3 regions of the Neorhizobium sp. 05N33 genome follow, and region 3 is predicted to be linked to each of the others. Evidence: predicted binding sites of a transcription regulator. Region 3 holds the regulator's gene; each other region holds the start of a gene.
What was found. Region 3 encodes LexA, which represses DNA repair genes until DNA is damaged. Its sites were predicted from a motif close to TGTTCNNNNTGTGTTCNG; they were not measured.
Positions count from the first base shown of each region.

Region 1: the regulator LexA is predicted to act here: its motif matches at 6,303-6,320, upstream of recA (recombinase RecA).
Region 2: the regulator LexA is predicted to act here: its motif matches at 7,095-7,112, upstream of def (peptide deformylase).

Region 1 covers NZ_JBFTNK010000006.1:97,942-108,172, forward strand. Annotated here, with positions in the region: gene AC1DLT_RS17100 (YcjX family GTP-binding protein) at 1-804, opposite strand, end outside; gene AC1DLT_RS17105 (SixA phosphatase family protein) at 882-1,391, opposite strand; gene dksA (RNA polymerase-binding protein DksA) at 1,662-2,081, shown strand; gene AC1DLT_RS17115 (flagellar biosynthetic protein FliO) at 2,165-3,268, opposite strand; gene cckA (cell cycle histidine kinase CckA) at 3,521-6,133, shown strand; gene recA (recombinase RecA) at 6,380-7,468, shown strand; gene alaS (alanine--tRNA ligase) at 7,654-10,231, shown strand, end outside.
Region 2 covers NZ_JBFTNK010000002.1:452,288-462,518, reverse strand. Annotated here, with positions in the region: gene trmB (tRNA (guanosine(46)-N7)-methyltransferase TrmB) at 1-427, shown strand, start outside; gene AC1DLT_RS06575 (BQ00720 family protein) at 432-689, opposite strand; gene AC1DLT_RS06570 (Hsp20 family protein) at 734-1,162, opposite strand; gene AC1DLT_RS06565 (nucleoside hydrolase) at 1,357-2,298, shown strand; gene AC1DLT_RS06560 (methyl-accepting chemotaxis protein) at 2,370-4,724, opposite strand; gene AC1DLT_RS06555 (ribokinase) at 4,907-5,806, opposite strand; gene AC1DLT_RS06550 (DNA recombination protein RmuC) at 5,857-6,996, opposite strand; gene def (peptide deformylase) at 7,174-7,689, shown strand; gene fmt (methionyl-tRNA formyltransferase) at 7,748-8,683, shown strand; gene truA (tRNA pseudouridine(38-40) synthase TruA) at 8,683-9,447, shown strand; gene AC1DLT_RS06530 (hypothetical protein) at 9,461-10,057, opposite strand; gene AC1DLT_RS06525 (hypothetical protein) at 10,091-10,231, opposite strand, start outside.
Region 3 covers NZ_JBFTNK010000016.1:30,500-40,730, reverse strand. Annotated here, with positions in the region: gene gltA (citrate synthase) at 1-1,128, opposite strand, end outside; gene AC1DLT_RS26475 (ComEC/Rec2 family competence protein) at 1,417-3,924, shown strand; gene lexA (transcriptional repressor LexA) at 3,905-4,624, opposite strand; gene AC1DLT_RS26465 (VOC family protein) at 4,825-5,694, shown strand; gene kdsA (3-deoxy-8-phosphooctulonate synthase) at 5,698-6,546, shown strand; gene eno (phosphopyruvate hydratase) at 6,657-7,931, shown strand; gene AC1DLT_RS26450 (FtsB family cell division protein) at 8,095-8,412, shown strand; gene pdhA (pyruvate dehydrogenase (acetyl-transferring) E1 component subunit alpha) at 8,607-9,677, shown strand; gene AC1DLT_RS26440 (pyruvate dehydrogenase complex E1 component subunit beta) at 9,696-10,231, shown strand, end outside.

The DNA of each region.
Region 1 (10,231 bases), on a different contig from region 3:
GTTCTTGTAGGCCTCGTAACGGCGCTCCATCATCGCCCGCAGCGAACCCTTCGGCGCTTTGGTCTCGGGCATGTTCGGTAGCGGCGCGAAGGTCAGAGCCGGCGAGCCTTCGAGATCGCCGGGCATCAGGAACCGGCCGGGCGGCAGGGTCGAAAGCGACCGTTCGTCCGCCTTGCAGGCCCTGAGATAAGCGGCAAAGGCTTCGGAGAGCCGCCTTGCGGTCATTTCGTCAGCCGGGGCGTCCGCATCTATGCCGTTTGCGAGAGCCAACCATTCCCTCGACAACTCCTCCCGGATGCCGGTCCCGGCAAGTGCTGCGGTATTGTCGCTGAAGGTGCGAAAATCCTGCGCCAGCAGCGGCAAGTCGAGCAGCCATTCGCCGGGATAATCGACGATGTCGATCGACAGCCGGCCGCGGGAAAACATCCGCCCCCAGCCGCTGGCGCTCTGGTAGTCGAGGGTGATCCGCAGCTCCGAGATGGCGCGGGTCGAATCCGGCCAGATCCGGTCGCGCACCAGGGCCTGGATATGGTCTTCGTATTGAAAGCGCGGGATGGCGTCGTCCGGCTGCGGCTCGAGCCGCACCGCCGACACCCGGCCCGATCGGAGCGCTTCGAAGAGCGGCAGCCGCCCGCCGTTCAGGAGATTGTGGACGAGCGACGAGATGAAAACGGTCTTGCCGGCTCGCGACAGGCCGGTCACGCCGAGCCTGATCGTCGGATGCACGAGGCCCGAGGCACGGTCGGCGAGATTGTCGAGCGCGATGCGCGCGTCATCCGAGAAGCTGGTAAGCGAAGGCGGCAAGGCGTCGTTCCGGGTCCAGAGTTTACGCCTATATAGGAAGCCGTTGCGAGGCCGCAAAGCCGTCACTCGGGTCCTGGTCAGGCCGTCAGGAAGTCGGTCAGTGTCCAGGCGGCATCCGAGCCGGCGACAAAACCGCGATAATCGAGCACCGCAAGGCCGGCAGGCGGGTAACCGCCCGGGACCGCCGCCACCATCTGGTCGGCGCCGATCAACCCTTCCAGAACCTCTTCCATAGTCGGGTTATGGCCGACGAGCATGACCGAGTTGCTGTCTCTTTGGCCTGCGAGAATGGCGAGATAGGTGCCGAGCGAGCCGTTATAGAGTTCGTCGATGAAGACAGGCTCGATCTCCTCGCTGATCGCGCGGCGGATGGCTGCGGCGGTCTGGCGGCACCGCATGGCGGTGGAACTGATAAGGATATCAGGCCGATAGTTGCGATCTGCAGCCTTGTCGGCAACGATCTCGGCCTGTGCGAAGCCCTGATTGTCGAGAGGGCGATCGAAATCGTGCTGTCCCGGTTCAGCCCAGCCGGATTTGGCGTGGCGCAGGAGATAGATGCGGGAAGGAGGAGGAGTGATCATCGTCATGCCCGGCACCGCTAGTGAGAGGATGGAAGCGATGGGTACCCTTTCGGCATGAGACTCGTCAACTGCCGCAGATGTTCTGAAATAGCCTCACCGGGCGCGTCCGCCTGTGGAGAAGAGTTTCGGACATTCAGAATAAAAGCTTAAAAAATAGCCGTTTAGCGGATTTTTATGACAGTTTTAAAAATGCCTTAATACTGAGCGCGAGGCTTGAATCCGGATGGGAGGATAGGATATAGAGCGCCGCATGAGATGTTCTTCAGGAGAATCGCGTTGAGTGAGAAGATCGATCTTAGCAATTATGTGCTCTCTGAAAACGACGAGTTCATGAATGCAAACCAGAAAGCGTATTTCCGGGCAAAACTGATCGCCTGGAAAAACGATATTCTGAGAGAAGCGCGCGAAACGCTCGGCCATCTGGCTGAAGAGAGCGCCAACCACCCCGATCTCGCCGACCGGGCTTCCTCCGAAACCGACAGAGCTATCGAGCTTCGAGCCCGTGACCGTCAGCGCAAGCTGATCTCCAAAATCGATGCCGCCTTGCAGCGCATCGAGGACGGCACCTATGGTTACTGCGAGGAAACGGGCGAACCGATCGGCCTCAAGCGTCTCGACGCTCGTCCGATCGCCACACTGTCGATCGAAGCGCAGGAACGCCACGAGCGCCGTGAAAAGGTCTATCGGGACGAATAATTCGCCTGATCAGCCATAAACGAATTCAAGGCACGGTTTTTCCGTGCCTTTTTTCTTGGGCCCAAAATGGCGGGGGCGCCCGCTCACTTGTCGCGGGTGACCGACATTTCACCGAAGATACGGGCGACTTCCGACTGCAGGCTCGGTTCCGGTGTCGCACCGGTGACCGGCGGCACGCCGGGGTTCCTCGGCTGTATCTGACGGCTCGGCTGGGGGATGATGGCCGACTCGCGGGCTGCGAGGTTGTTGGCCATTTCCTCTTCGAGAATCCGCTCGAAATCGCTGCCGAGCTGTTTCGGCTTGTCGGCGGCCGATTGCAGGGCAGGCGGCACGATTGCGGCGCTGACCGGCACGACGCGCGGCTCGGGCGCTTCCTGGAAGACACGTTCGCGGGCGGCATCGAGCACATCGGCGGCTTCGTCGAAAGCCGGAACCTGGAGAGGAGCGGGGGCAGGAGCTGGGCTAGGTGGCGGGGCCGCGGCTGCGAGGGCCGCGATCGGCCGCAACTGTTCGGACTTTACTTCCGGGGCTTGACGGGCGGGCGGTTCGATCCTGGGGGCGGCCACCGGCTCGGCAGCCGCTACATTGTTGGCCATGACAGGCGGGGCTGGCCGCGGAGCAAGGGTGCCGCTCATCGGCATGGGCCCGGTGACGGGAGCTGCTGCTGCTGCCAAAGGCGCAGCGGCGCGCGGGGCCTCGCGCGGCGGCACGACGCTTTCCCGTGCCGGCTCGATGCGCGTTTCCGGAGCCGCGGGACGTGGGATCTGGGCAGGGCGGGGTTCGGCGACGGGAGCCGGCCGGGCTTCCATGGCGGGTGCGGCTTGACCGGGAGCCGTCATGTCAAGCGGCTGGAAGCGGTTTGCCGCGCTTGCTGGGATCACCGGCACGGCGGGTGCCGCCGTGGAAATTCCGCTTTCGATGACGATATCGGTCGGCCCGCCGATCATGATCAGGTGCTCGACCCCGTCGCGGCGGATGAGGACCAGACGACGGCGCGCGTCGACGGCCGCTGCATCCAGCACCTGAAGCCGCGGCTGGCGATTCTTGCCGCCGCGCACGAAGGGGGACGGGCCGGCGCGGCCGCGCATGAGCCAGAGCGCGCCGATGAGGACAAGAAGCCCAATGCCGACGCCGACGACTGCGATCACCAGGCGGCCTCCATAGGCGCCCATCAGGTCATCTAACATCTCTTGCCACTCCTCATATGAACCCTGCGGTAAAAAACGACTTTTTTCCTACCGAAGCAAGCTGCTAACTGTCACTGTTGCGCGCTGAAAGACAGCGCAGAAAAGCAAAGATAGGTCACTCCGCCAAACTGTCCCGGGTTTTGTGGCTCAGCAGAGCTTTTTGCTTAACCAGCAACTTGCTAATAAGGAATCGCGGGATTCCTGATCCCTGAATGTTCATGGCCGCTGCGCCGGTCGAAATGCGAGGAATTGATGACGAAGTTGCAGCAGAGCGGCAACTACGATGCGCCCCTGGTGGAAAAAGGGACGCGTGGCGGCACCATCGTCCGAATCGTTCTTCTGGCGCTCGTTCTCTGTGGCGTGGCTGCCGGCTTCGTGATGTTCCAGCATGCGCTCGACAACGAGCTGGTGCTCGGCCTGCTCGGCATTCTCGCCATGGTCGGCATCTTCTTCCTGGTGTCGTCGATCATCGGCCTCGTCGAGGTCATGCCGCAGTCGCGTTCCGACGAATTGGCCCGCGGTTTCCTCGCCAACCATCCCGACGGCATTCTGATCACCGATGCCAAGGGCCGCATTCTTTACGCCAATGCCGCCTATGGCCGGATGACCGGTGCGACCAAGGCGAGCAACGTTCAGTCGCTCGAAGCGCTTCTGTCCAAGACCCGCGAATCGACTGAGGCGCTCTACCGGCTGACGACGGCTCTGCGCGAGGGCCGGGAAGGCCATGAGGAGTTCCGGCTTCTCCAGCCGATCGGACGGACGACCGGCAATGGTTCCGGTGCCCACTGGTACCGTCTCAAGGCACGGCTGCTGACGCCCGCCGACAGCCGCAAGGGCCAGCTCGACATCTGGCAGATCACCGACATCACCTCGGAGCGCGACGACCAGGAACGGTTCTTCCGCGAGCTGCAGAACGCTATCGACTATCTCGACCACGCGCCCGCCGGTTTCTTCTCCGCCGGCAAGAAGGGTGAGATCTTCTATCTGAACGCCACGCTTGCCGAATGGCTCGGCATCGACCTGACCAAGTTCGTGCCGCGCTCGGTAACGATTGCTGATCTGGTGGCGGGCGAGGGCATGGCGCTGATCCAATCGGTGCAGGCCGCGCCCGGTCTGAAGCGCACCGAGACGCTCGATCTCGATCTGCGCCGCGCCAACGGCCAGAGCCTGCCCGTGCGGCTGGTGCACAATGTCAGCGCCACCCGCGACGGCGCACCGGGCGAAAGCCGCACCATCGTGCTGGCGCGGCCGAAGGGCGGCGAGGGCGACCAGTCCGCCTCCGCGATGCGCTTCACGCGCTTCTTCAACAACACGCCGATGGCGATCGCCTCCGTCGATGGCGAAGGCAGGATCCTGCGCATCAATGCGCCGTTCCTCAAACTGTTTGCCGGCGTCGTTTCCCGCGACGACGTGGATGCCGGTATCGAACTCGACCGCATCGTGCACGACAATTCCCGCCAGCATCTGATGCAGGCGATCGCTGCTGCCAAGGACGGGCAGGGCGATATCGCCCCGATTGATTCGCGCCATCCCGGTGACGAGAACCGCTATGTGCGCTTCTATGTGAACGCCGTGATCGACGAGAGCGACGAGGCGCCGGAAGAAGCCGCGATCGTCTATGCCGTCGAGACGACCGAGCAGAAGGCGCTCGAAACCCAGATGGCCCAGACCCAGAAGCTCAATGCGGTCGGCACGCTGGCGGGCGGCATCGCCCACGACTTCAACAACGTCCTGACCGCGATCCTTCTGTCCTCCGATCATCTCCTGTTGCAGGCGCGCCCCTCGGATGCGAGCTTTGCCGACCTGATGGAGATCAAGCGCAACGCCAACCGCGCCGCCGTGCTGGTGCGCCAGCTGCTCGCCTTCTCTCGCAAGCAGACCATGCGGCCGGCGGTGCTGAACCTTACCGACGTCGTCGGCGACCTGCGCATGCTGGTCGACCGGCTGATTTCCGGCACCAATGTGAAGCTCGAAGTGGATTACGGCCGCGATCTCTGGCCGGTGCGCACCGACCTGTCGCAATTCGAGCAGGTGCTGATCAACCTCTGCGTCAACGCGCGCGACGCCATGCCCCAGGGCGGCACGATCCTGATCAAGACCCGCAATGTATCCGCCGAGGATGCGGGCGGTTTCAACCAGGCGGATCTCCCGGCCGAAGACTTCGTGATGGTCGAAGTTTCCGACACTGGCACGGGCATTTCGCCCGAAATCATGGACAAGATCTTCGAACCGTTTTTCACCACCAAGGAAGTCGGCAAGGGGACCGGCCTCGGCCTCTCGATGGTCTATGGCATCGTCAAACAGTCCGGCGGCTATATCTATCCCGAATCGGAAGTCGGACGCGGCACGAGTTTCCGCATGTTCCTCCCACGCCACATTCCCGAAACGCCCGTCGTCGTCCAGGACGCTACCGCAACCGGTACGCAGGCGCCGCCGGCAGCTCTCGCGCCTGTCGTGTCGACGCCTGCATCCGACGACCTCGACCTCACCGGAAAGTCGGCAGTTGTCCTGCTCGTGGAGGATGAGGAGGCCGTTCGCCGAGGCGGCAAGCGCATGCTGGAAACCCGTGGCTACACCGTGCACGAAGCGGGTTCCGGCACTGAGGCGCTCGACATCATGGAAGAGCTCCAGGGCCAGGTGGATATCGTCGTCTCCGACGTCGTCATGCCTGAAATGGACGGGCCGACGCTTTTGACGGAACTGCGCAAGACCTATCCGGACATGAAGTTCATCTTCGTTTCCGGTTATGCGGAGGATGCGTTTGCCCGCAACCTGCCCGCCGACGCGAAATTCGGCTTCCTGCCGAAGCCCTTCTCGCTGAAGCAGCTTGCCGTGGCGGTCCGGGAAATGCTCGATTCGGAGTGAGAATCGGATCGTCCCTCATAAATTTCAAACGCCGCGATTCCCTCGTCAAATTGCGGCGCAGCCTTGATTTCAAACGGGAATTTTCCAAACCCACGGTGGGCGTGAACATCATGAGAACGAAATCGAAATACCTATTTTGACTCAATCTCTTGGGCGACCCTTGCCAGATGAGAACAAAATAGGTACATCACCTTTATCGGCTGCTTCATTGCGTGCGCGGCGGCAATAACCTAAAGGTGGGACCAGATGGCACAGAATAGTTTGCGGCTCGTAGAGGATAAAGGCGTGGACAAGAGTAAGGCGCTGGAAGCGGCATTGTCGCAGATCGAACGATCCTTCGGTAAGGGATCGATCATGAAGCTCGGTGCAAACGAGAGCATTGTCGAGATCGAGACGGTTTCCACCGGCTCTCTCAGCCTCGATATCGCGCTCGGCATTGGCGGCCTGCCGAAGGGCCGCATCGTTGAAATCTACGGTCCGGAAAGCTCCGGCAAGACGACGCTTGCGTTGCAGACGATTGCCGAAGCCCAGAAGAAGGGCGGCATCTGCGCCTTCGTCGACGCCGAACATGCGCTCGACCCGGTCTATGCCCGCAAGCTTGGCGTCGATCTGCAGAACCTTCTGATCTCGCAGCCGGATACCGGCGAGCAGGCGCTCGAAATCACCGACACGCTGGTCCGCTCCGGTGCCGTCGATGTCCTCGTTATCGACTCGGTTGCGGCTCTGACGCCACGTGCCGAAATCGAGGGCGAGATGGGCGACAGCCTGCCGGGCCTTCAGGCACGCCTGATGAGCCAGGCGCTGCGCAAGCTCACCGCTTCGATCTCCAAGTCGAATACGATGGTGATCTTCATCAACCAGATCCGCATGAAGATCGGCGTGATGTTCGGTTCCCCCGAAACCACCACCGGCGGCAACGCCTTGAAATTCTACGCCTCGGTTCGCCTCGACATCCGCCGCATCGGCCAGGTCAAGGAGCGCGAGGAAGTGGTCGGCAACCAGACCCGCGTGAAAGTCGTCAAGAACAAGATGGCGCCTCCCTTCAAGCAGGTCGAATTCGACATCATGTATGGCGAAGGCGTTTCCAAGACCGGCGAACTCGTCGATCTCGGCGTCAAGGCCGGCATCGTCGAGAAGTCCGGTGCCTGGTTCTCCTATAACAGCCAGCGCCTCGGCCAGGGCCGTGAGAACGCCAAGACGTTCCTGCGCGACAATCCTGAACTTGCCCGGGAAATCGAGACGTCGCTCCGCCAGAATGCCGGCCTTATTGCCGACCGCTTCCTGCAGAACGGCGGTCCCGACGCTGACGACGGCGACGCGGCCGCGGATATGTAAAGCGGTTCCGCCGCACGCGGAGATTTCTCCGGCGGATTATTTTGAACCGGCCGCGCATGGAAAGATGCGCGGCCGGTTTCTCGTTCCGTGAGGCGGCGGGGCGGCTGGACAGTTGGGGGTGTGGGCGATACAAGCCTCTGGTTTTCGAATAATAGGACCGCATCCGGCGGTAAAAAGGGCGTAGCATGAGCGGCGTGAATGAAATCCGGTCGACCTTCCTCGACTATTTCCGAAAGAACGGACACGAGGTCGTGTCCTCCAGTCCGCTGGTGCCGCGCAATGATCCGACGCTGATGTTCACCAATGCCGGCATGGTTCAGTTCAAGAACGTGTTTACCGGCCTTGAGAAACGCCCCTATTCGACTGCGGCGACCGCCCAGAAATGCGTTCGTGCCGGCGGCAAGCATAACGACCTCGACAATGTCGGTTACACCGCTCGTCACCACACCTTTTTCGAAATGCTCGGCAACTTCTCCTTCGGCGACTATTTCAAGGAACGCGCCATCGAGCTTGCCTGGAACCTGATCACCAAGGAATTCGGCCTCGACGCCAAGCGTCTCCTGGTGACCATCTACCACACCGATGACGAAGCTTTCGACCTCTGGAAGAAGATCGCCGGTCTTTCGGACGACAAGATCATCCGCATTCCGACCAGCGACAATTTCTGGGCGATGGGCGATACCGGTCCCTGCGGCCCGTGCTCGGAAATCTTCTATGACCACGGCGATCATATCTGGGGCGGCCCTCCCGGTTCGCCGGAGGAGGATGGCGACCGGTTCATCGAGATCTGGAACCTCGTCTTCATGCAGTACGAGCAGGTGACGAAGGAAGAACGGATCGACCTGCCGCGCCCGTCGATCGACACCGGCATGGGCCTGGAGCGTGTTGCAGCCGTCCTGCAGGGCCGGCACGACAATTACGACATCGACCTGTTCCGGGCGCTGATCTCTGCCTCGGAAGAGGCGACCGGTGTCAAGGCGGAAGGCGAACATCGCGGCAGCCACCGCGTCATCGCCGACCATTTGCGGTCCTCCGCATTCTTGATCGCGGACGGCGTACTGCCCTCGAACGAAGGCCGCGGTTACGTGCTCCGCCGCATCATGCGCCGCGCCATGCGCCACGCGCAGTTGCTGGGTGCCCGCGATCCGCTGCTCTGGAAGCTGCTGCCGGCGCTCATCCAGCAGATGGGCCGCGCCTATCCGGAACTGGTCCGTGCCGAATCGCTGATTTCCGAAACGCTGAAGCTCGAGGAAAACCGTTTTCGCAAGACACTGGAGCGCGGCCTTTCGCTGCTGTCGGATGCGACGAACACGCTTCACAAGGGCGACATGCTCGATGGCGAGACCGCCTTCAAGCTCTACGACACCTACGGTTTTCCGCTCGACCTGACGCAGGACGCTTTGCGCGCCCGCGAAATCGGCGTCGATATTTCCGGTTTCACCGATGCCATGCAGCGCCAGAAGGCGGAAGCCCGCTCGCATTGGACCGGTTCCGGCGACAAGGCGACGGAAACGATCTGGTTCGAGCTCAAGGAAAAGCACGGCGCCACCGAATTCCTCGGATATGACACGGAAACCGCTGAAGGGGTGGTGCAGGCGATCGTCCGCGACGGCAAGGCTGTCGACAGCGCGTCCGCCGGCGACCAGATCCAGATCGTCGTCAACCAGACGCCGTTCTATGGCGAATCCGGTGGCCAGATGGGCGATACCGGCGTGATTGCGACGGACAATGCCAAGCTGAATGTCTCGGATACCCAGAAGAAGGGCGAGGGCGTGTTCGTCCACATCGCGACCGTGACTGAGGGCACGTTGAAGGTTGGTGATGCCGCAGCTCTGACAGTCGATCATGACCGTCGCTCGCGCCTGCGCTCCAACCATTCGGCCACCCATCTGCTGCATGAGGCGCTTCGCGAAGTGCTCGGCACGCATGTGGCTCAGAAGGGTTCGCTGGTTGCGCCCGAGCGCCTGCGTTTCGACGTTTCGCATCCGAAACCGATGTCGGCCGAGGAATTGCAGAAGGTCGAGGACATGGCGAATGCCATCATCCTCCAGAACGCGCCGGTCACGACCCGGTTGATGAGCGTCGATGATGCGATCGCGGAAGGTGCCATGGCGCTGTTCGGCGAAAAATACGGCGACGAGGTTCGCGTCGTTGCGATGGGCAAGGCAATCGAAGGGCCGAAGGCCGGCAAGGCATATTCGATCGAGCTCTGCGGCGGCACCCACGTCAATGCGACCGGCGATATCGGCCTTGTCCGTGTTCTCGGTGAAAGCGCCGTCGGCGCCGGCGTTCGCCGCGTCGAGGCGGTGACGGGCAAGGCTGCGCGTCTCTATCTTGCCGAGCAGGATGAGCGGGTGAAGACGCTCGCAGGTGCCTTGAAGGTGCAGCCGGCGGAATTGGTTTCGCGCGTCGAGGCGCTGATCGACGAGCGCCGCAAGCTCGAGAAGGAACTGGCGGATGCCAAGCGCCGGCTTGCGATGGGCGGCGGGCAGGGTGGTTCGGCCGGCGATTTCAGGGAGATCGGCGGCATCAGGTTCATGGGCAAGGCGCTGAATGGCATCGATGCCAAGGACCTGAAGGGCCTGGCGGATGAAGGCAAGGCGAGCCTCGGCTCCGGCGTCGTCACGCTGATCGGCGTTTCGGAAGACGGCAAGGCCAGCGCCGTGGTCGCGGTCACGCCGGATCTGGTCGAGCGCTTCAGCGCCGTGGATCTGGTCCGGGTCGCGTCCGTGGCGCTTGGCGGCAAGGGCGGCGGCGGCCGTC
Region 2 (10,231 bases), on a different contig from region 3:
CAATTCCATGGCGAAGCTTTTGTCGCGCGTCGACGAACTGGGGCTCAAGAATATCCGGGTCTATGACGACGACGCCACGCAGGTGCTCGACTGGCTGCCGGATGCATCGCTCGATCGCATCGACCTGCTCTATCCGGACCCGTGGCCGAAGCGGAAACATTGGAAAAGGCGGTTTGTATCTGCGGTCAATCTCGACCGATTCCACCGCGTGCTGAAGCCGGGCGGTCTGTTCCTGTTCGCATCCGACATCGACACCTATGTCAACTGGACGCTGATCCATTGCCGTGACCATGGCGGATTTCAATGGCAGGCGGAGCAATCTTCCGACTGGCTGACGCCCTTCGCCGGCTGGCCAGGTACGCGATACGAAAACAAGGCCCGCCGAGAAGGCCGTTCCTCGGCCTATCTGACGTTCAGGAAAGCCTGAAAGGTCAGTGCAGGCTGACGGTCTTCAAGTCGTCTTCAGCTGCCTTGAAGAAGGTGCTGGAGCGATTGTCGGTCAGAAGAATCGGCGTGCCATCTGCGCCGAACAGGGCCCAAAGATCGAGACTGGGATCGATATCTGGGGCTTCAGGGAAGCAGCGGGACACTTCGTCCGACCGCATCTTGCGAATATATCCGACCTCTCCAGCACCCAGATGAGCAAGTTCGGACAGCGTCAAACGCGTATTCGCTTCTTTCAGGAGCATTCCAGCCTCCAGCATTGAGGGGCAACGGCATTGGCGCCGTTGACCTACTCTGAGACGGAAATGTTAATTTTTCGCACCATGCGCGCGGGCTCGGGGCGGATAAGGTCAACCGATAGCAAACCGTTCTTGAGCGAGGCGCCGGAAACCTGCATTCCGTCGGCGAGCACGAACATACGCTGGAACTGCCGCGCGGCAATGCCGCGGTAAAGATAGTCGCGCTCACCCTGCTCCGTCTGACGTCCACGGATGACGAGGTGGTTTTCTTCCGTCGTCACCTCGAGCTCGGCTTCGGAAAAGCCGGCGACGGCCAGCGTGATTCGCAGCCGTTCGGGTGCGCCGGAAGCATCTGCCCGGACGCGTTCTATATTGTAGGGAGGATAACCGTCGTTCGCCTTCGCAAGGCGTTCGAGTGTCTTTTCCATGGCGTCGAAGCCCAGAAGCAGAGGGCTCGCAAACGGCGTCATTCGGCTCATCGTACAGTCCTTGCAACAAGCGACCATGTCGGCGCCCGTCGGGCGGCCCGCCAACTCCGCCACTATATGGGAGGTTCCGGCGGCGACCGCAAGGATGAGCGCCGGGGCTGATGGTCACGGCTGCTTCATGCCGGTCATGCGGCACTTGACAGAATGTCAGCTTGTGGACCACTACCCCGGAAAAAGGAGCATTCATGCAGCGCAGGAAGATCATCATCGATACGGACCCGGGTCAGGACGACGCCGCAGCGATCATGCTTGCGTTTGCGAGCCCGGACGAGATCGAGGTGCTTGGTCTCTGCGCGGTCGCCGGAAACGTGCCGCTTTCCTACACCAGCCGCAACCTCCGGATCGTCTGCGAACTCTGCGGCAGGCCGGATGCGCCGGTGTATGAAGGCGCGCTGAAGCCAACCAAACGCCCACAGGTGACCGCCGAACACGTCCATGGCAGGACCGGCCTCGACGGTATCGAATTGCCCGAACCGACAATGCCGGTGAAAGCCGCGCACGCCGTCGATTTCATCATCGAGACCCTGCGCGCCGAGCCGGCCGGAACCGTGACGCTCTGCACGCTCGGACCGCTCACCAATGTCGCGCTCGCCCTTCAGAAAGCACCGGACATCGCGGCGCGGGTGAAGGAACTGGTGATGATGGGCGGCGGCTTTTTCGAGGGCGGCAACATCACGCCGGCTGCCGAATTCAACATCTATGTCGATCCCGAAGCGGCAAAGACCGTGTTCGCCTCGGGCATGCCGATCGTCATGCTGCCGCTCGACGTCACCCATCAATTGCTGACGACCAAAACCCGTGTCGAGAAGATCGCCGCGCTCGGCACCCGTCCAGCGGAGGTCCTGGTCGCGTGGCTTGCCTTTTTCGAGCGATTCGACATTGAAAAATACGGCTCCGATGGCGGCCCGCTGCATGACCCGACGGTCATCGCCTACCTCATCAAGCCTGAACTCTTTTCGGGCCGGGACTGCAATGTCGAGATCGAAACGCAATCGGAACTGACGGTCGGCATGACCGTAGTGGACTGGTGGCACGTCTCCGGCCGCAAGCCGAACGCCAAGGTCATGCGCCATGTCGATGCCGATGGCTTTTTCGAATTGCTGACGGAGCGGGTTGCTCGGCTCTAAGGCGGAATAAGCGGGCAAAGAAAAAGCCGCCGTTTGAAGGGCGGCTTTTATACGTTCAGCTTTAGGTGCGATCAGAATTCCTGCCAATCGTCCGCTACGACGGCGGCCGAACCGTGGGAGATCGCAGCCCTTGGCGCCGGCTTGGCACGTGGTGCCGGTGCGGGCTGGCTCGGTCGCGTTGCCCGCATGGTTTGGGCGACCTGACGCAGCGCCTGCGGCGCGCTTTGGACGTGGCCAGTCGCGTGTGCCGAAACACGGAACCGCGCGACCAGCGACTGCAGCGTTTCCGCTTCCGTACTCAGCACCGTGCTCGCGGCGGTCGTCTCCTCCACCATCGCAGCATTCTGCTGGGTCACCTGGTCCATCTGGTTGACCGCCGAGTTGACCTCCTTGAGGCCGACCGCCTGTTCGCTCGCGGAAGCCGAGATCTGGCGGATCAATCCGTTGATCTGCATCACCTGCACTGCAATTTTCTGCAGCGTATCGCCAGCCTTGCCGACCAGTTCCACGCCGTCGCTGACCTGGCTGGTCGAGGCGTTGATGAGCGCCTTGATTTCCTTGGCGGCGTTTGCGGAACGCTGGGCGAGTTCGCGGACTTCCTGTGCGACGACAGCAAAACCCTTGCCGGCCTCGCCGGCGCGGGCAGCTTCCACGCCGGCATTGAGGGCGAGCAGGTTGGTTTGGAAGGCGATCTCGTCGATCACGCCGATGATGCGGGAGATTTCCTGCGAGGACCTGGCAATGCCCTGCATCGAGGCGACGGCCTTCTGCACCACTTCGCCCGACTTTTCCGCATCGTCACAGGCGAGGTTGACCGTACCGGCGGCCGAGCTGGCGTTCTCGGCGCTCGAGTTTACCTGCGCGGTGAGCTCGTTGAGTGCGGCTGCGGTTTCCTCGAGGCTGGCAGCCTGCTGCTCGGTCCGGCGCGACAGGTCCTGAGCGCTGGTTGTGATCTCGCGGCTGCCATTGCCGATATTGTAGACGGTCGAACTCACCGTCGCGATCGTCTCCTCAAGACTTTCCAGCGCCTTGTTGAAGTCGATCTTCAGCTTGGCATAGTCGCCCGGGAAATCGTCCTGGATGCGATAGCCGAGATTGCCATTGGAGAGTTCCGCAAGGCCATTGGCAAGCGAGGTGACGACGCGCTGCTGCTGCCGGGCGTTCGCTTCGCGCTCGCCTTCGGAACGGCGGCGCTCGCTTTCCGCCGCATGGCGCTGCGCTTCCGCCTCCGTTTCGAGCCGCCGGCCGTCCGCCAGCGTGTGGCGGAAGCCTTCGAGCGCGCCGGCCAGCGAGCCAATTTCATCGGTGCGATCCTGGCCCTCCACCGGCTGTTCGAAACGGCCCTTGCTTAAGGTATCGACGCTGCCGAGCAGCGCCCCCAGAGGCCGCCGCACGAAGACGGTGCTGCCGAAATAGAGGGTCGCGATGCAGGCCCCCATGATGACGATCCCGCCGAGCACCATCATCAGTGTCTGGTCCTGAACCGGCGCGGCAATCACGCTCTGCGGCACGTCCAGGACGATCGCCCAGGTGGCGTTGAGGTCCGGGACCGTGAACGGATAGACGACGCGTTCAAAGGGTTCCGCCGCATCGGCGGTCAGGTTGTCGAGCTGGACCGGCTGGTTCGACTTCAACGCGGCCAGCAGCTCGCTCGTTTTTTCGCCTTCGACCGGCTTCATCAGCTTGTCGGGATTGACAGGCACGATCCATTTACCGCCTTGCGACACCAGCAGAACCCGGCCGGAGCCGAACGGCCGCATCGCCTGGAGTTTTTTTGTCAGGGTTGCCATCGACACGTCGAGGCCGGCAACACCGAGGAGCTTGGAGCCGGACATGACGGGGTAGGCGACAGAGCTCATGGCGACAGCATCGCCCGTCGTGCTTTCGATATAGGGTTGGGTGAGCGAGCCTTTCTTCGAGGTCGCCGCGAGCGAATACCATTCCGCCTGGGTGTCAATGTCGAAGACGCTATAGGCGATATCGCCGGTGCGGCTCTTGGTCCAGTAAGGGGCGAGCTCCCCCTTCTTGTTGGCGCCCATCTCCTTGTTGCCGACGAGCTCCGCGTTCTTCCCGTCGAATACGCCCGGAACTTCCGCGAACCAGCTGCCATAGGCAAACGCATTCTGCTCCAGGTTGGCCTTGAGAGCGTCGGTGACGCCCTTGCGGTCGAGATAACCCGCGGCATGGCCGCGGCCGATCACGCCCGCCATCGAGCGTGCCGCGCCGGCAAGCTGGCCCATGTCGACGGCGACTTCGTTGGCGATGGAACGCGCCTCGGCCTGCGCCTGCGCCATGGTCAGCGTCGACACGCGGTTGCGGGTTTGGGAGATCAGGAAGAAGTTGGAGAGAACCAGAACGACGGCGATTACCAGGCTCGTTACCAGTATGAGCTTCGTGGAGAGCGACTTGATCTTGAGCGAAAACATCGATTGCCTCGCGTTGCGGACAGAGGGGGGGCTCCTTCATGGAGCTGCCGCGAGGCGGATCGAATCTCGTCCCCGCTGAGATATCCGCGACCCTAAAAGCGATATGTTAATGTTGGCTAAAATTGTAAATATGTTCTCCCACGGCGCAGCGAGAGTAGCGGGGAGTACCCGATCAAAGCAGCTTAGACCCTGGCATCGACCGCCTCGGCGGGCGGGATCGATGGCTGGGCGCCGCGGCTGAGGCAGGCGAGCGAACCGGCCACCGCGGCGCGGCGGAGCGCTTTCGCAAAATCGAGCCCCTGCTCGAGGCTGGCGGCCAGGTAACCGCAAAACGTGTCGCCGGCGCCGACCGTATCGACCGGTTCGATCTTCAATCCCTCGGCGGCGATGATCTCCCCGTCGCGGATCGCGACCACGCCGTCGCCGCCGAGCGTGACGACGTATGTCTGGCCGGTTTCCGCGTGCAGTTTTTTCAACATCTCCTGGCGCGCCGCAGCGTCCGGGATCGGGCTTCCGGCCAGCAATTCGAATTCGGTTTCATTGGCGACGACGATATCTGCAAGCCGGGCCAGCCGGGCCGCATCGCCGGTCAGCGGCGCAGTGTTGATCACCGTCTGAATGCCTTTGGCACGCGCTGCGTTGAGCGCCGTCTCTACCGTCCCGGTCGGAACTTCGAGCTGCAGCATCAGGATGTCGCCGATATTCATGGCTTCGACCGCCGCCTCGGCCTGCGCCGCGCTCACGGTACCGTTGGCGCCGGCCACCACCGCGATCATGTTTTCGCCCGTGCCACCCACTAGGATCAGTGCCGTGCCCGTTGGATCGGTTACGCGCGCGACCGCTGAGAGGTCTACCTTGGCGTCATCGAGAAGTGCCAGCGCCGGCGCAGCAAAACCATCTTCCCCAACGGCTCCCACCATATGCACGGAGCTTCCGGCACGGCGCGCTGCGAGCGCCTGGTTGGCGCCCTTACCACCGGCGGCCGTCGCAAAATTCGATCCCGCAACCGTCTCGCCCGGCTGGGGCAGACGTTCGGTCGTGGCGATGAGGTCCATGTTGATGGAGCCGAGGACGGTGATCATGGGCAGGCCTGCTTGCGTAAATTAAAGTCGCGCGACACTGCCCGAGAGGATCACTCCTCGTCAACCACCCGCAGCTTGAGCAGGCCGGTACGGCTTTCGACCGCCTTGGCCTGGGGCCGATCGCGGGCCACCTCGGCTTCGTGGGGCGCCTCCAATTCGAGAGCCTCTATCTTGGCGCCGCGGCGGTTGAGCTTGTCGGTGGAGGTGAGGATCTGCTCGACATCCTTCTGCGCCGCGAAGAAATGCGCCTGAAGCTTGCGGGTGCGGTCGTCGAGCCGCGAAAGATCCTCGATCAGCAGCGCCACTTCGCCCTGGATGAGATGTGCCTGCTCGCGCATCCGTTGATCCTTCAGCACGGCCTGGATGACCTGGATGGACAGCATCAGCAGCGAAGGCGAGACAATGACGATCCGGGAACGCTGCGCCTTCTGCACGGCGCTTTCGAAATGTTCGTGGATCTCCGCGAAGATGGATTCCGACGGCACGAAGAGGAAAGCCATTTCCTGCGTCTCGCCCGGGATCAGGTACTTTTCCGAGACATCGCGGATGTGAACCTCAAGGTCCCGCTTGAAGGCCTGGGCGGCGGCCCTTCTGGCTTCGGGTGCCGCGGCCTCGCGAAATGCATTCCAAGCTTCGAGTGGAAATTTGGCATCGATCACCAAAGGCGGAGCGCCGTTCGGCATCCTGATCGTGCAGTCCGGCCTGGTGCCGTTCGAAAGCGTGGTCTGGAAACCGTAGGCGCCCATCGGTAATCCGTCGGCAATGATCGCTTCCATACGGCCCTGACCGAAGGCGCCTCGCGTCTGCTTGTTCGAGAGGATCGCCTGCAGACCGACGACGTCCTTTGCCAGCGTTTGAATATTGTTCTGTGCAGCGTCGATCACCGCCAGCCGTTCCTGCAGCCGCTGCAGGTTCTCATGCGTCGACTTGGTCTGTTCGGTAATCGTCGCGCCGATCCGGTGCGTCATGCCATCGAGCCGCTGGCTGACCGACTGGTTGAGTTCCGATTGCCGCGTCGAAAGCGTCTCCGCCATCGCTGACAGCCGTCCCTGCATCTCGCTTTGCGCTCTCAGAAGTTCGGAAAGCCGGGCCTCGCCTTCCATCACCCGCAACGCCGCATCTTCCTGCCGCCGAAGCGATGCGCGCCGGACCAGGAACAGCCATAACAGTAGCAATGCCGCTCCACACATCACCGCCACGACGGCAGCGCGCGGATCGTCGAAGAAACGGGAAAGGCTCGCGACAAGATTATCCATGGCGGGAAACTAACAGAATTTTGCCACTTGAAAAGATCAAAACGTGAACATTCCGCTTCCTCGGTCCGTAATTTCTATTCCTTCGGAAAAAAAGATGGGTTATGGGAAGCCATGACGATCAAGCCTCTGATTATTCTGCCTGACCCGATCCTGCGTCAGGTTTCCAAGCCGATAGAGCGTGTTGACGCAGAGCTTCTGAGGCTCGCCGACGACATGCTGGAGACCATGTATGACGCGCCGGGCATCGGCCTTGCGGCGATCCAGATCGGCGTGCCGCGCCGCCTGCTGGTCGTCGACATCGCGCGTGAGGGTGAGGAAAAGCAGCCGCAGGTCTTCATCAATCCGGAGATCGTCAGATCCTCCGACGAAATCGCGGTCTACGAAGAAGGCTGCCTGTCCATTCCGGAATATTACGCCGAGGTCGAGCGGCCCGCGACCGTCAGCGTCAAGCATCTGGGCCGCGACGGCAAGGAATATGTGGTAGAGGCCGATGGCCTGCTCGCCACCTGCCTGCAGCATGAGATCGATCACCTGAATGGCGTGCTTTTCATCGACCATATCTCCCGCCTGAAGCGCGAGATGGTGATCAAGAAATTCACCAAGGCTGCCAAGTCCAAGGCGGTCTGAACCGTCGCTCGGGCGATCCGAGTTAAGAAGGCGCGGTCTCTTGAGACGCGGAACGACCATGTCTCTTCGCATCATCTTCATGGGAACGCCGGAATTTTCCGTGCCGACGCTGCAGAGCCTGAAACATGCGGGCCATGAGATCGTCGCCGTTTATACCCAGCCGCCGCGCCCGGGCGGCCGCCGCGGGCTCGATCTGGTGAAGTCGCCGGTCCATCAGGCCGCCGAACTGCTGGGCATTCCCGTTTTTACGCCGGCGAATTTCAAGGATCCCGATGAGCGCGAGAAATTCCGCGGGCTCGAGGCGGATGTTGCCGTCGTCGTCGCCTACGGCCTTCTTCTGCCGGAAGCGATCCTGACGGGCACACAGCTCGGTTGTTACAACGGCCACGCTTCGCTCCTGCCGCGCTGGCGCGGTGCCGCGCCGATCCAGCGGGCGATCATGGCGGGTGACAAGAAGACCGGCATGATGGTCACGCAGATGGAAAAGGGCCTCGATACCGGCCCCGTCGCGCTGACGAGGGAAGTGGAAATCGGCGAGAACATGACGGCGGGCGAGCTGCACGACAAGCTGATGCTGGTCGGAGCCCGTGCGATGGTCGAGGCGATGGGGAAACTCGAAGCCGACGACCTGCCGCTGACGCCGCAATCGCCGGAAGGCGCGCTTTATGCCGCCAAGATCGACAAGGGCGAGACGCACATCGATTTTTTGAAGACCGCACGTGATGTGCATAACCACATCCGCGGTCTGTCGCCGTTTCCGGGCGCATGGTTCGAGGCGGAGATCAACGGCAAGCCGGAGCGCGTAAAGGTTCTCCTCTCGGAAGTCGGCGAGGGGCAGGGTGAGCCCGGAACGGTTCTGGACGGCGCACTGACCCTTGCCTGCGGCGCGGGCACGGTGAATCTCCTCAGATTGCAGAAGGCCGGGGGCAAGCCCCTGGCCGCGGCGGAGTTCCTGCGCGGGATGCCGCTGGGGCCTGGCACGAGGCTCTCCTGATGCCGCGATTCCGCATGATCGTCGAATATGACGGCACGCCCTATGTCGGCTGGCAGAAGCAGAAGAACGGGCATTCGGTACAGTCGGCACTTGAAACTGCCATCCTGTCCTTGACCAAGGAGAGCGTGGTGGTCAAGGGCGCCGGACGCACCGATTCCGGCGTTCATGCGCGCGGGCAGGTGGTGCATGTCGATCTCACGCGGTCGTGGCAGCCACACCGGCTGCGCGACGCGCTGAATGCCTATCTCGGCATGGCCAGGGAGAAAGTCGCCATCGTCGGCGTGCAGGTTGTCGATGATACGTTCGACGCTCGCTTTTCGGCCGTCCGGCGATATTACCTCTACCGTATCATTTCACGGGCTGGCCCATTGGCGCTGGATGCCAAGCGTGCCTGGTGGGTCACCAAGGATCTGGATCATGAAGTCATGCATGCTGCCGCCCAGACGCTGGTCGGAAAGCACGATTTCACGACCTTTCGTTCGGTTCATTGTCAGGCGAAAAATCCCGTCCGCACGCTGGACATACTGGATGTCACGCGTAGCGGCGACCTGATCGAAATCCGCGCGACGGCACAGAGTTTCCTGCACAATCAGATACGGTCGCTCGCCGGCACACTGAAACTGGCCGGCGAAGGCCGCATGACGCCGGCGGATGTCCGCGCAGCACTGGACGCCCGGGACCGCAAGGCCTGCGGGCCGGTGGCACCGCCGGAGGGACTTTATTTCATGCGGGTCGATTATCCAGGCGACCCCGTAGAGCCCTGAAGCGCTGGCTTCGTCAGAGCGGATAGATGCCGAGGAAGCGCTGCAGCGCTTCGGTCAGGATCATGCTCGGCACGATCAGCACCAGCACCAGCGTGGTGATCATCAGCGGCTGCGGCCCGCAGATCATCCGCATCACCCGCGATATCGCGATGATCATCACGAGCAGCAGCGCGAAATGGACCAGCGCCAGGGCGGTATCGAGTCTCGACGGCAACAGGAAACGCAGGCTCAGCAGGCCGTAGAGATAGGCGAAGGGAACCGAGAGCCAGTTGACGGTGACGACGACCGCCGGAAACTTTCGGGCGATGCCGAGCAGTGAGCAGAGTATGCCGGCAAGGATCAGCGGCACCAGCCAGTTGAAGATTTCCAGCATTGCCATGCGAACGAAGAAAATCCCGCCGATCCGGGCGCCGGACGGCATGCCCTCAAGCAGATAGTCGCGCCACCACAGCCACGAGATGAACGCGCCCGGCAGGCACCAGACGAACGCCCAGAACGAGCGCATCATGCCGCGATCGGAAATGTCGAGCAGGCGGAAACCCTGCGCATCGCCGCGGATCAGCAGCCAGAGACCGCTCAGATAAAGTCTGACTTCAGCATAGGAGGGCAAGGCGGCCTCCTCGCAAAACGGCGAAATCACGCATCAGGTTAACGAAACCCCCATGATATTCTCCAGTTCGCGCGCAACAAACATGTCGGTCAGGAGCACAAGTCCCAGGGTGGCAATGCGGATCATCACCGGGCCACCCATGACTGTTCTTAGAACGCACCAGGCGAGGAAAAG
Region 3 (10,231 bases):
GAAGCCCATCGCCTTCAGCGTGATGCCCGAATAGAAGTCGATATTCGGGTAGAGCTTCTTCTCGATGAAATACTCGTCGGTGAGCGCGATGCGTTCCAGTTCCATCGCGACCTGCAGCAGCGGATCGTCCTTGTGGCCGAGTTCGCCGAGCACTTCATGCGTGGTCTTCTGCATGATCTTGGCGCGCGGATCGTAGTTCTTGTAGACGCGGTGACCGAAGCCCATCAGGCGGAACGGATCGTTCTTGTCCTTGGCGCGGGCGATATATTCCGGGATCTTGTCGACCGTGCCGATTTCCGTCAGCATGTTGAGCGCAGCTTCGTTGGCGCCGCCGTGGGCCGGGCCCCAGAGGCAGGCGATGCCGGCCGCGATGCAGGCGAACGGGTTGGCGCCCGAGGAGCCGGCGAGGCGGACCGTCGAGGTCGAAGCGTTCTGCTCATGGTCGGCATGCAGGATGAAGATGCGGTCCATGGCGCGAGACAGCACCGGATTGACCACATATTCTTCGCACGGAACCGCAAAGCACATGCGCAGGAAGTTCGACGCATAGTCCAGGTTGTTCTGCGGATAAACGAAGGGCTGGCCGATATGGTATTTGTAGGCCATCGCGGCAAGCGTCGGCATCTTGGCGATCATGCGCAGCGAAGCGACCATGCGCTGGTGCGGATCGGTGATGTCGGTAGAGTCGTGATAGAAGGCAGACAGCGCCCCGACACAGCCGCACATGACGGCCATCGGATGGGCGTCGCGGCGGAAGCCGGTGAAGAAGCGGCTCATCTGCTCATGGACCATCGTGTGGTGGGTCACGCGATAGTCGAAGTCCTTCTTCTGGGCAGCGGTCGGCAGTTCCCCGTAAAGCAGCAGGTAGCAGGTTTCCAGGAAGTCGCCGTGCTCGGCGAGCTGTTCGATCGGATAACCGCGATGCAGCAGGATGCCGGCGTCGCCATCGATATAGGTGATCTTGGATTCGCAAGACGCCGTCGAGGTGAAGCCGGGGTCGTAGGTGAAGGTGCCGGTGTGCTTGTAGAGAGCGCCGATATCGACCACATCGGGACCGATGGTCCCCGACTTGACCGGCAGATCGACTTGTCTGTCACCGATTACCAGATTTGCGCTTGTTTCCGTCATGCTGATCCTCCAACCTTTTGGCGGCATGGCGCCCTAAAAGCGCCACAAGAATTAAGCGTCCACCAGTTTAGCTATATGATCCTAAAGCTGATGCCAAGCTGTCGTGACGGCATTTTGTGCAGCGCGAAAAATTATTGAGCAACAGCTTTTGCTTGGATGTCCAACTTCCTGTTGCATGCCCTTTCGGTGGCTCGGAATTCCCGATATTTAACCGCCAGTTGACGACCGAAGAAGAAACGCGCAGGTTGTATTGCCGCATGTCTGGCGGTGGGGCGGACAGAGCGTTTCATGCCGGAGGAAAATGCATTTCCGACGCATGCCAAGGCAGGGAAACTGATATCCCGGCCGCCGGACCCCCGCATAAACACAAGCGCTCCCGACTCGGGCAAGCTCCGAAATCTGGCCGAGCTTTTCCCCGCGATCGAGCGCCGCCCGCCGGTCCATACGCTGGACGGGGGCTTTCGCCGCTCCGCGAGCCGGCGCCTCGATCGGTTGCTACGCAGTTTCCCGATCATGCTGGAAGAGGAGACGGTCTATGGCCATGGCTTCCTTTTCCTGCCGGTCGTCGTCGGGGCAGGGGCCGTCTGCTGGTTCGCACTGCCCTATAACCCTGCGTTCTGGCCGTTTTTCCTCGTTTTTTGCGTATGTACGATCTTCGTCATCGTCTCGCGCCACCGCTCCGGCACGATCCATCTCTTGCCGCTCGGTGTCGCGCTCTTTCTGGGCGGCATGATGCTGGCACAGTTCGAGACGTGGCGGCGGTCCACCGTCGTTCTCGATACGCCGGTGACAACCGAGCTTGCCGGCGTGGTCGAGCGCAGGGAGATCGATGCCCAGGGCCGTTGGCGTTATGTCGTCCTTATCGACCGGACATCCAATCCGGAAGTCAGGCGCCCGCCGGAGCGTGTATCGCTGCTTGCAAGGTCTCGACATGAGCCCGCCCAGATCGGCGAGACGATCAGCGGCCGCGCGCGCCTTTCACCACCCTCCGGACCTGCACTGCCTGGCCTCAACGACTTTGCCTTCTCCTCCTATTTCGACGGCATCGGCGCGGTCGGATTTTTTTATGGAGCGCCGAAAAAACAGGCTGCCGGTCCGTCGACCCGGAGCTGGATTGCCGACATCGAAAGCCGGCTTTTCGATCTCCGCAGCGCAATCGCCACCCGTATCCGCGAGACCGTGCCGGGAGATTCCGGCGCCTTTGCTGCGGCAATCGTGACGGACGAACGCCGGGCGATCTCCAAGGGAACGACCGAAGCTTTACGGCTTTCGGGATTAGCCCATATCGTCGCCATTTCCGGACTGAACATGGCGCTCGCCGCCGGTATCTTCTTCGTCGGCGTGCGGACCGTGCTCGCGGTCTTTATGGGCTTCGGCCACGCCTATCCGGTGAAGAAGATCGCCGCACTCGGCGCTCTGATAATGGTCACCGCCTATTACCTGATCTCCGGTTTCGGCGTTTCGGCCGAGCGGGCCTACATCATGATGGCAATCATGCTGGTTGCCGTCCTCTTCGACCGACCGTCGATCAGCCTGCACAATGTGGCGCTGTCCGCGCTCGTCATCATCGCCATGTCGCCCTCGGAAATGCTCGGGCCGAGCTTCCAGATGTCGTTTGCCGCCACCGCCGCCCTGGTCGCCGGTTATGCGCTCTGGAAACAGAGGGCCGAAGGCCGCGATCCTCAGCCTCTGCCGTTCCGTCACCGCATGGTGATGCCTATCCTGGCATCGTGGAACTTCGCAGCCGGCGTCTTCGTCACCTCGCTGATCGGCGGCGTTTCGACCGCGATGTTTTCGGTCGAGCATTTTCATCGCATCGCCACCTATGGCCTCGCCGCAAACCTCGCAGCCATGCCGATCATCTCCTTCGTGGTGATGCCGGCCGGTCTGGTCGGCATGCTACTGATGCCCTTCGGCCTTGATGCTCCCTTCATGAAGCTCATGGGCCTTGGCCTGGAAGCGGTGATCGCTATTGCCGGGCACGTGGCTGCCTGGGGTGGCGATGTCGGGATAGGCCGCCAGCATCCATGGTTCCTGACGGTCTCAACGGCAGGCTTCCTGCTGCTGACCCTGCTCAGGACGAAGCTAAGGCTGATCGGTCCGCCGCTGATGGTGACCGCTCTGCTGCTTTCCTGGCATGAGCGATCGACGCCTCTGGCGGATATATTGGTCTCGGAAGACGGGACAATGGTGGCGCTCGTAAACGGGGAACAGGTTTCCACCAACCGCGCCCGCCCGCCTGATTTCATCTACGACCAGTGGAAGAGGGCGCTTCTGCTCGGCGACCCGACCAAACCGGACATGTCGCCGGCCAGGGACAAGCCGCCCGACCGCAAACCAGCAGGCGCAAAAAACGATAAGCGCCGCGAGTTGACCTCGGCGGAACTCGAAACAGTGAGGTTGCGAATAAGCCAGGTGACTTCCGACCGCTTCACCTGCGAGCCTAAGGCCTGGTGCGCCGCAAGCACGGGCAATGCCATCATCGTGGCCGTAGAAGACGGCCGTTACGCCGGCGCTGCCTGCGACGCCGCCGATCTTGTCATCGCCCCGCGGGCACGCTTCGACCGATGCCGGTCCGGCGGACTGATGATCAATGGCACGACGCTCAGAAAGACCGGCGCGCTGGAGATTTCGCTGAACGACACGGGCGACATGCGACGCTGGCAGGTCCGTGCCGCAATGGCGGCCGAGGACCGGCCCTGGACTAGGCACCGCCACTACGATTGGCGAAGCCAGAGTTTCGACAACGCGTTGCCGGAACCGCTCCGGCAGCTGATCAGTGATAACGGCGGATGAGGCCGACGAGCTTGCCCTGGATCTTCACCCGGTCAGGCCCGAAAATGCGGGTCTCGTAGGCGGGGTTGGCGGCTTCGAGCGCGATCGAGGCGCCGCGGCGGCGAAAACGCTTCAGCGTCGCTTCCTCATCGTCCACCAGCGCCACGATGATGTCGCCGGGATTGGCCGTCGTGCCGTTGCGAATGATCACGGTGTCGCCATCGAGAATGCCTGCCTCGATCATCGAATCGCCCTTGACCTCCAGCGCGTAATGCTCGCCGGAGCCGAGCATCTCGGCCGGCACGGAGATGTCGTGCGTGTTGTTCTGGATCGCCGAGATCGGCACGCCGGCGGCGATGCGGCCCATGACGGGAACGGTCGTGGCGTTCGACGAGCCATCGTTGGCCGCGAGTTTCTGAGGTGCTGCGGCCGGCTGCGGTTTGCCGAGGCTGCCCTCGATGACGCTGGGCGAAAAACCGCGCCGCGGCTGAATGCTCGGCGAATAGGCTTCCGGGAGCTTGATGACTTCCAGCGCGCGGGCCCGGTTCGGCAGGCGGCGGATGAAGCCGCGCTCCTCGAGCGCCGTGATCAGACGATGGATTCCGGACTTGGACGCAAGGTCGAGCGCGTCCTTCATTTCGTCGAATGACGGCGGGATACCGGATTCCTTCATGCGTTCGTGAATGAACAGAAGCAATTCCTGTTGTTTGCGCGTGAGCATCTTTTGGCACCCTCAGAGTCGGAAACAAATCCAGAACGGACACTATATGTTCCATATGTGTTCCGCAAGTCCCTAAATTTCTGTGAAGTATGATGATTTTTTCTTCATAGATGCGTGCCAGATATCTGGTGTCACACCACTTGCGCGGCGCCAGCCCGCTGCCAAAGTAGCTTTGCGATTCCAATTCAGGGGGCCCTCGCGTGAACGCAAGACCGATCGATCATCTCGTGCTGCCGGTGGCGGGACTTACCGCTGCGCGTTCCCGGCTCACGGAGCTCGGTTTTACAGTTGCGCCGGATGCTTTTCATCCTTTCGGCACCGCCAATGCTTGCGTGTTCTTCTCGGATGGGACCTACCTGGAGCCGCTGGCTCTTGCCAACCGACGCCATGCGGGTGTTGCGGCAAAGCGCGGCAACGTTTTCACGGCTCGCGATCTCGCCTTCCGCAAGACGTCCAACCGGCAGGGCTTTTCCGCTCTCGTTGTCGCGACCCGCGATGCGATGGCCGATCATGCGCGTTTCAAGATGCGCGGCGTTTCGGCAGGCGACGTGCTCGAATTTTCCCGCGGCATGATCCTGGCCGACGGTTCCGAGACGCAGGCGAGCTTCCGGCTGGCATTCGCCGGCGATGACCGCGCGCCCGAGTTCTTCCTGTTTTCCTGCCAGCGCATCAACCCGCTGCCTGCCGACCGCGAGCTGGAGCGGCATGCCAATACCGTCACCGGCCTGAGCGAAATCATCCTGTCGGCCCCGACACCTGCCGATTTCGCTCCGCTGGTCGAACAGGTGCTGCTGACCAAGGCCGCGCCGGAGGCTGCACCGCTCCAGCTTGCCGCGGCCAATGCCCGCATCCGGATCCTGCAGGATCGGGAGCTCGAGGCGGAATTTGCGGTTCAGCCGACCCCGGGCGCCGAAGGACTGCGCGGCCGGGCGGTCATCTTCAAAACCGCCGATCTTGCCGTGACAGAGATCACCCTTGCTGCTAATGACGTCGCATTCGTCCGCCGGGAGGGCCGCGTTCTCGTCTCGGCGGCGCCCGGCCAGGGTGTTTTGTTCGGCTTCGAGGAATAGATCATGGAAGTTACCGCAAACTCCAGCGTCTCCGTCGGCGAAGGAGGCGGCAAGGTGGTTTTCGCGCAGAACGCAAAACTGTCGCTGATCGCCGGTCCCTGCCAGATGGAAAGCCGCGACCACGCCTTCATGATGGCAGGCGCGTTGAAGGAACTCTGCAGCAAGCTCGGCATCGGCCTCGTCTACAAGTCCTCCTACGACAAGGCCAACCGCACGTCGATTTCAGGCAAGCGCGGCCTCGGGCTCGAAACCGCCATGGAAATCTTTGCCGACCTCAAGAAAGAGTTCGGCTTCCCGGTTCTGACCGACATTCACACGGAAGAGCAGTGCGCCGTCGTGGCCGAGACGGTCGACATCCTGCAGATCCCGGCCTTCCTCTGCCGCCAGACCGACCTGCTTATTGCGGCGGCCAGGACCGGCCGCGTCATCAACGTCAAGAAGGGCCAGTTCCTGGCGCCTTGGGACATGAAGAACGTGCTTGCGAAGTTCACCCAGAGCGGCAATCCGAATGTGCTGCTTTGCGAGCGCGGCGCGTCCTTCGGCTATAATACGCTGGTCTCCGATATGCGCTCGCTGCCGATCATGGCGTCAATGGGCGCGCCGGTGATTTTTGATGCGACGCATTCGGTGCAGCAGCCGGGCGGGCAGGGCGCTTCGACCGGCGGCGACCGCACCATGGTGCCGGTGCTGGCGCGCGCAGCCGTGGCTGTCGGTGTCGCCGGCGTCTTCGTGGAAACCCATCAGGACCCCGACAATGCTCCCTCGGACGGCCCGAACATGGTGCATCTGAAGGACATGCCGCGGCTGCTCGAAAAGCTGCTTGCCCTCGACGCCGTCGCCAAGGCGGCGTGAGCGCGCCCACAAAAAGCACGCAAACTGCTTCGATTGTAATTTTCGTGTCATTGATTATGAGACATTTTCAGTGACCTCGTGACGTCAAGTTCAAACCCAGGGAGAGACCCTTGACCGCCATCACCGATATCATCGCCCGCGAAATTCTCGACAGCCGCGGCAATCCGACCGTTGAGGTGGATGTCTATCTGGAAGACGGTTCGATGGGCCGTGCGGCCGTTCCGTCGGGCGCCTCCACCGGCGCACATGAAGCCGTCGAGCTGCGTGACGGCGGCAAGCGCTATCACGGCAAGGGCGTCGAAAAGGCGGTCGAAGCCGTCAACACCGAGATCTTCGATGCGATCGGCGGTTTCGATGCAGAGAGCCAGATCCATATCGACAAGACCATGATTGCGCTCGACGGCACGCCGAACAAGTCGCGCCTCGGCGCCAATGCCATCCTCGGCGTCTCGCTCGCCGTTGCAAAGGCTGCCGCCGAGACCTCGGGCCTGCCGCTCTACCGTTATGTCGGCGGTCCGAATGCGCATGTCCTGCCGGTTCCGATGATGAACATCATCAACGGCGGCGCCCATGCCGACAATCCGATCGACTTCCAGGAATTCATGATCATGCCGGTCGGCGCCGACACGCTGAAGGACGCCGTGCGCATGGGCTCGGAGATCTTCCACGTCCTGCGGAAGGAACTGGCGGCCCAGGGTCACAACACCAATGTCGGCGACGAAGGTGGTTTCGCACCGGGCCTGAAGAGCGCGCCGGAAGCCCTCGATTTCATCATGAAGTCGGTCGAGAAGGCCGGCTATACCCCAGGCGACGACGTCTGCCTGGCGCTCGACTGCGCCTCGACCGAATTCTTCAAGAACGGCAAGTACGAGATGGAAGGCGAGGGCCGCACGCTCGAGCCGGAAGCCATGGCCGATTACCTCGCCGAGCTTGCAGCAAAATACCCAATCATTTCGATCGAAGACGGCATGGCCGAAGACGATTGGGCCGGCTGGAAGTACCTGACCGACAAGATCGGCGCCAAGTGCCAGCTCGTCGGCGACGATCTGTTCGTCACCAACTCGTCGCGCCTGCGCGATGGCATCAGGCAGGGCGTCGCCAATTCGATCCTGGTCAAGGTCAATCAGATCGGCTCGCTGTCGGAAACGCTCGATGCCGTCGAGACTGCCCACAAGGCGGCCTACACCGCAGTCATGTCGCACCGCTCGGGTGAAACCGAAGACTCGACGATCGCCGATCTCGCCGTCGCCACCAATTGCGGGCAGATCAAGACCGGCTCGCTGTCGCGCTCCGACCGGCTTGCCAAGTACAACCAGCTTATCCGCATCGAGGAAATGCTCGGTCCGCAGGCCGTTTATGCCGGCCGCAGCGTCCTGAAGGCCTGACAGCCTCCCAGGCTCGACATTTTCATGGAAGCCCGCGCCGAAAGACGCGGGCTTTTTTCGGACTCGATTCTGGTCAACGATTGCTTAAGCAAGTTCTGCGAATTTGAAGCTCTGTTTCGGATCGATTTGAGATCCCGTAAGCGTGGCAAGGCGTTAGAGCGGTATGTGGACAAAGCATCATAAGAAAAGAAAATTCGGCCGTTTTGTTCTTCCCGCCATCACAGTCGCGTTTCTTTGCTACTTCGGCTATCATTCCATCCATGGCGATCTCGGGCTGATCGCCACGGAGGAATTCGAACGTCAGCGGCAGGCGCGTGCAGGCGAGCTCGCAAAGTTGACCGCTCGGCGCGAGACGCTGGAGCGGCAGGTTCAGCTGATGAGCGATGGTTCGCTTGACAAGGATATGCTGGACGAGATCGCCCGTTATCAGCTGAACGTCTCGCGCGGCGACGAAATCGTCATCTTCAACAACTACTTCTAAATTAACCGAAATCCAGTTAATTTCATATTTCTGTAACCTTTTCATAGTGTTGCATGGAATGTGAGCCATGCGTTTATGGCATTGCTGGGGCAGCTTTTCTTGCCTATGGTACGCCCCGAAACCAGAGTGGGAATCTGGCGATATACGTCAGAGCGTAATCTCGCTCTCAACGCAGAACTCAAAGGGAGGGATGAATGGCGCCGACAAAAACCGCGTCTGTATCCGGCCGCAAACCAGCGGCAAAGTCTGCAATCAAATCAGCCTCGAAATCCTCCGCCAAGGAGTTTACGGGCAAAAACACCCCGGATTTCGGCAAGGATCAGGATCTTCACGCCTATCGTGAGATGCTGATGATCCGCCGTTTCGAGGAAAAGGCCGGCCAGCTCTACGGCATGGGCTTCATCGGTGGTTTCTGTCACCTCTATATCGGCCAGGAAGCTGTCGTCGTCGGCATGCAGATGGCGCAGCAGGAGGGTGACCAGGTTATCACCGCCTATCGCGACCATGGGCATATGCTGGCAACCGGCATGAGCGCGCGTGGCGTCATGGCGGAGCTGACCGGACGCAAGGGCGGCTATTCCAGGGGGAAGGGCGGCTCGATGCACATGTTCTCCAAGGAAAAGCATTTCTACGGCGGCCACGGCATCGTCGGCGCCCAGGTTTCGCTCGGAACCGGTCTCGCCTTCGCCAACAGGTATCGTGGTAACGACAGCGTCTCGGTCGCCTATTTCGGCGATGGCGCGGCCAACCAGGGCCAGGTCTACGAGAGCTTCAACATGGCGGCCCTCTGGAAGCTGCCGATCGTCTATATCGTCGAGAACAACCGTTATGCGATGGGCACCTCGACGGCCCGTGCGACGGCGCAGTCGAACTACTCGCTGCGTGGTTCCGGCTTCGGCATCCCCGGCATCCAGGTCGACGGCATGGACGTTCGTGCCGTGAAGGCCGCCGGCGACGAGGCGCTCGAGCACTGCCGCTCCGGCAAGGGCCCGATCATTCTCGAAATGCTCACCTACCGTTATCGCGGCCACTCCATGTCCGACCCGGCGAAATATCGCTCCAAGGACGAAGTGCAGAAGATGCGCTCGGAGCACGACCCGATCGAGCAGGTGCGCCTGCGCCTCATCGAAAAGGGCTGGGCGACCGAAGACGAGCTGAAGGCGATCGACAAGGATATCCGCGACGTCGTTTCGGATAGCGCCGATTTCGCCCAGGCCGATCCGGAGCCGGATCCGTCCGAGCTCTACACCGACATTCTGCTCTGATCGCGGGGAGGGAACCCAATGCCAATCGATATCCTGATGCCCGCCCTTTCTCCGACCATGGAGGAAGGCACGCTCAGCAAGTGGCTGAAAAAAGAGGGTGACAAGGTCACCTCCGGCGACGTGATTGCCGAAATCGAGACCGACAAGGCGACCATGGAAGTGGAAGCCGTCGATGAAGGCGTGATCGGCAAGCTGCTGGTCGAGGCCGGCACCGAAAACGTCAAGGTCAACACCAAGATCGCCGTGCTCCTGCAGGACGGCGAGAGCGCTGATTCGATCGGCTCCGCGGCTCCTGCCAAGGAGGCGCCGAAGGCGGCTCCGCAGGTCGAACAGGAAGAAAAGCCGACCGCGACCGGTTCGGCATCCGCCCCGGTCCCGGCCCAGCCGAAGGTCGAGGCCGCTGCCGATCCGGATATCCCGGCCGGTACCGAAATGGTCATGACCACCGTTCGCGAAGCACTGCGCGACGCGATGGCCGAGGAAATGCGCCGCGACGAGAACGTCTTCGTCATGGGTGAGGAAGTCGCCGAATACCAGGGTGCCTACAAGATCAC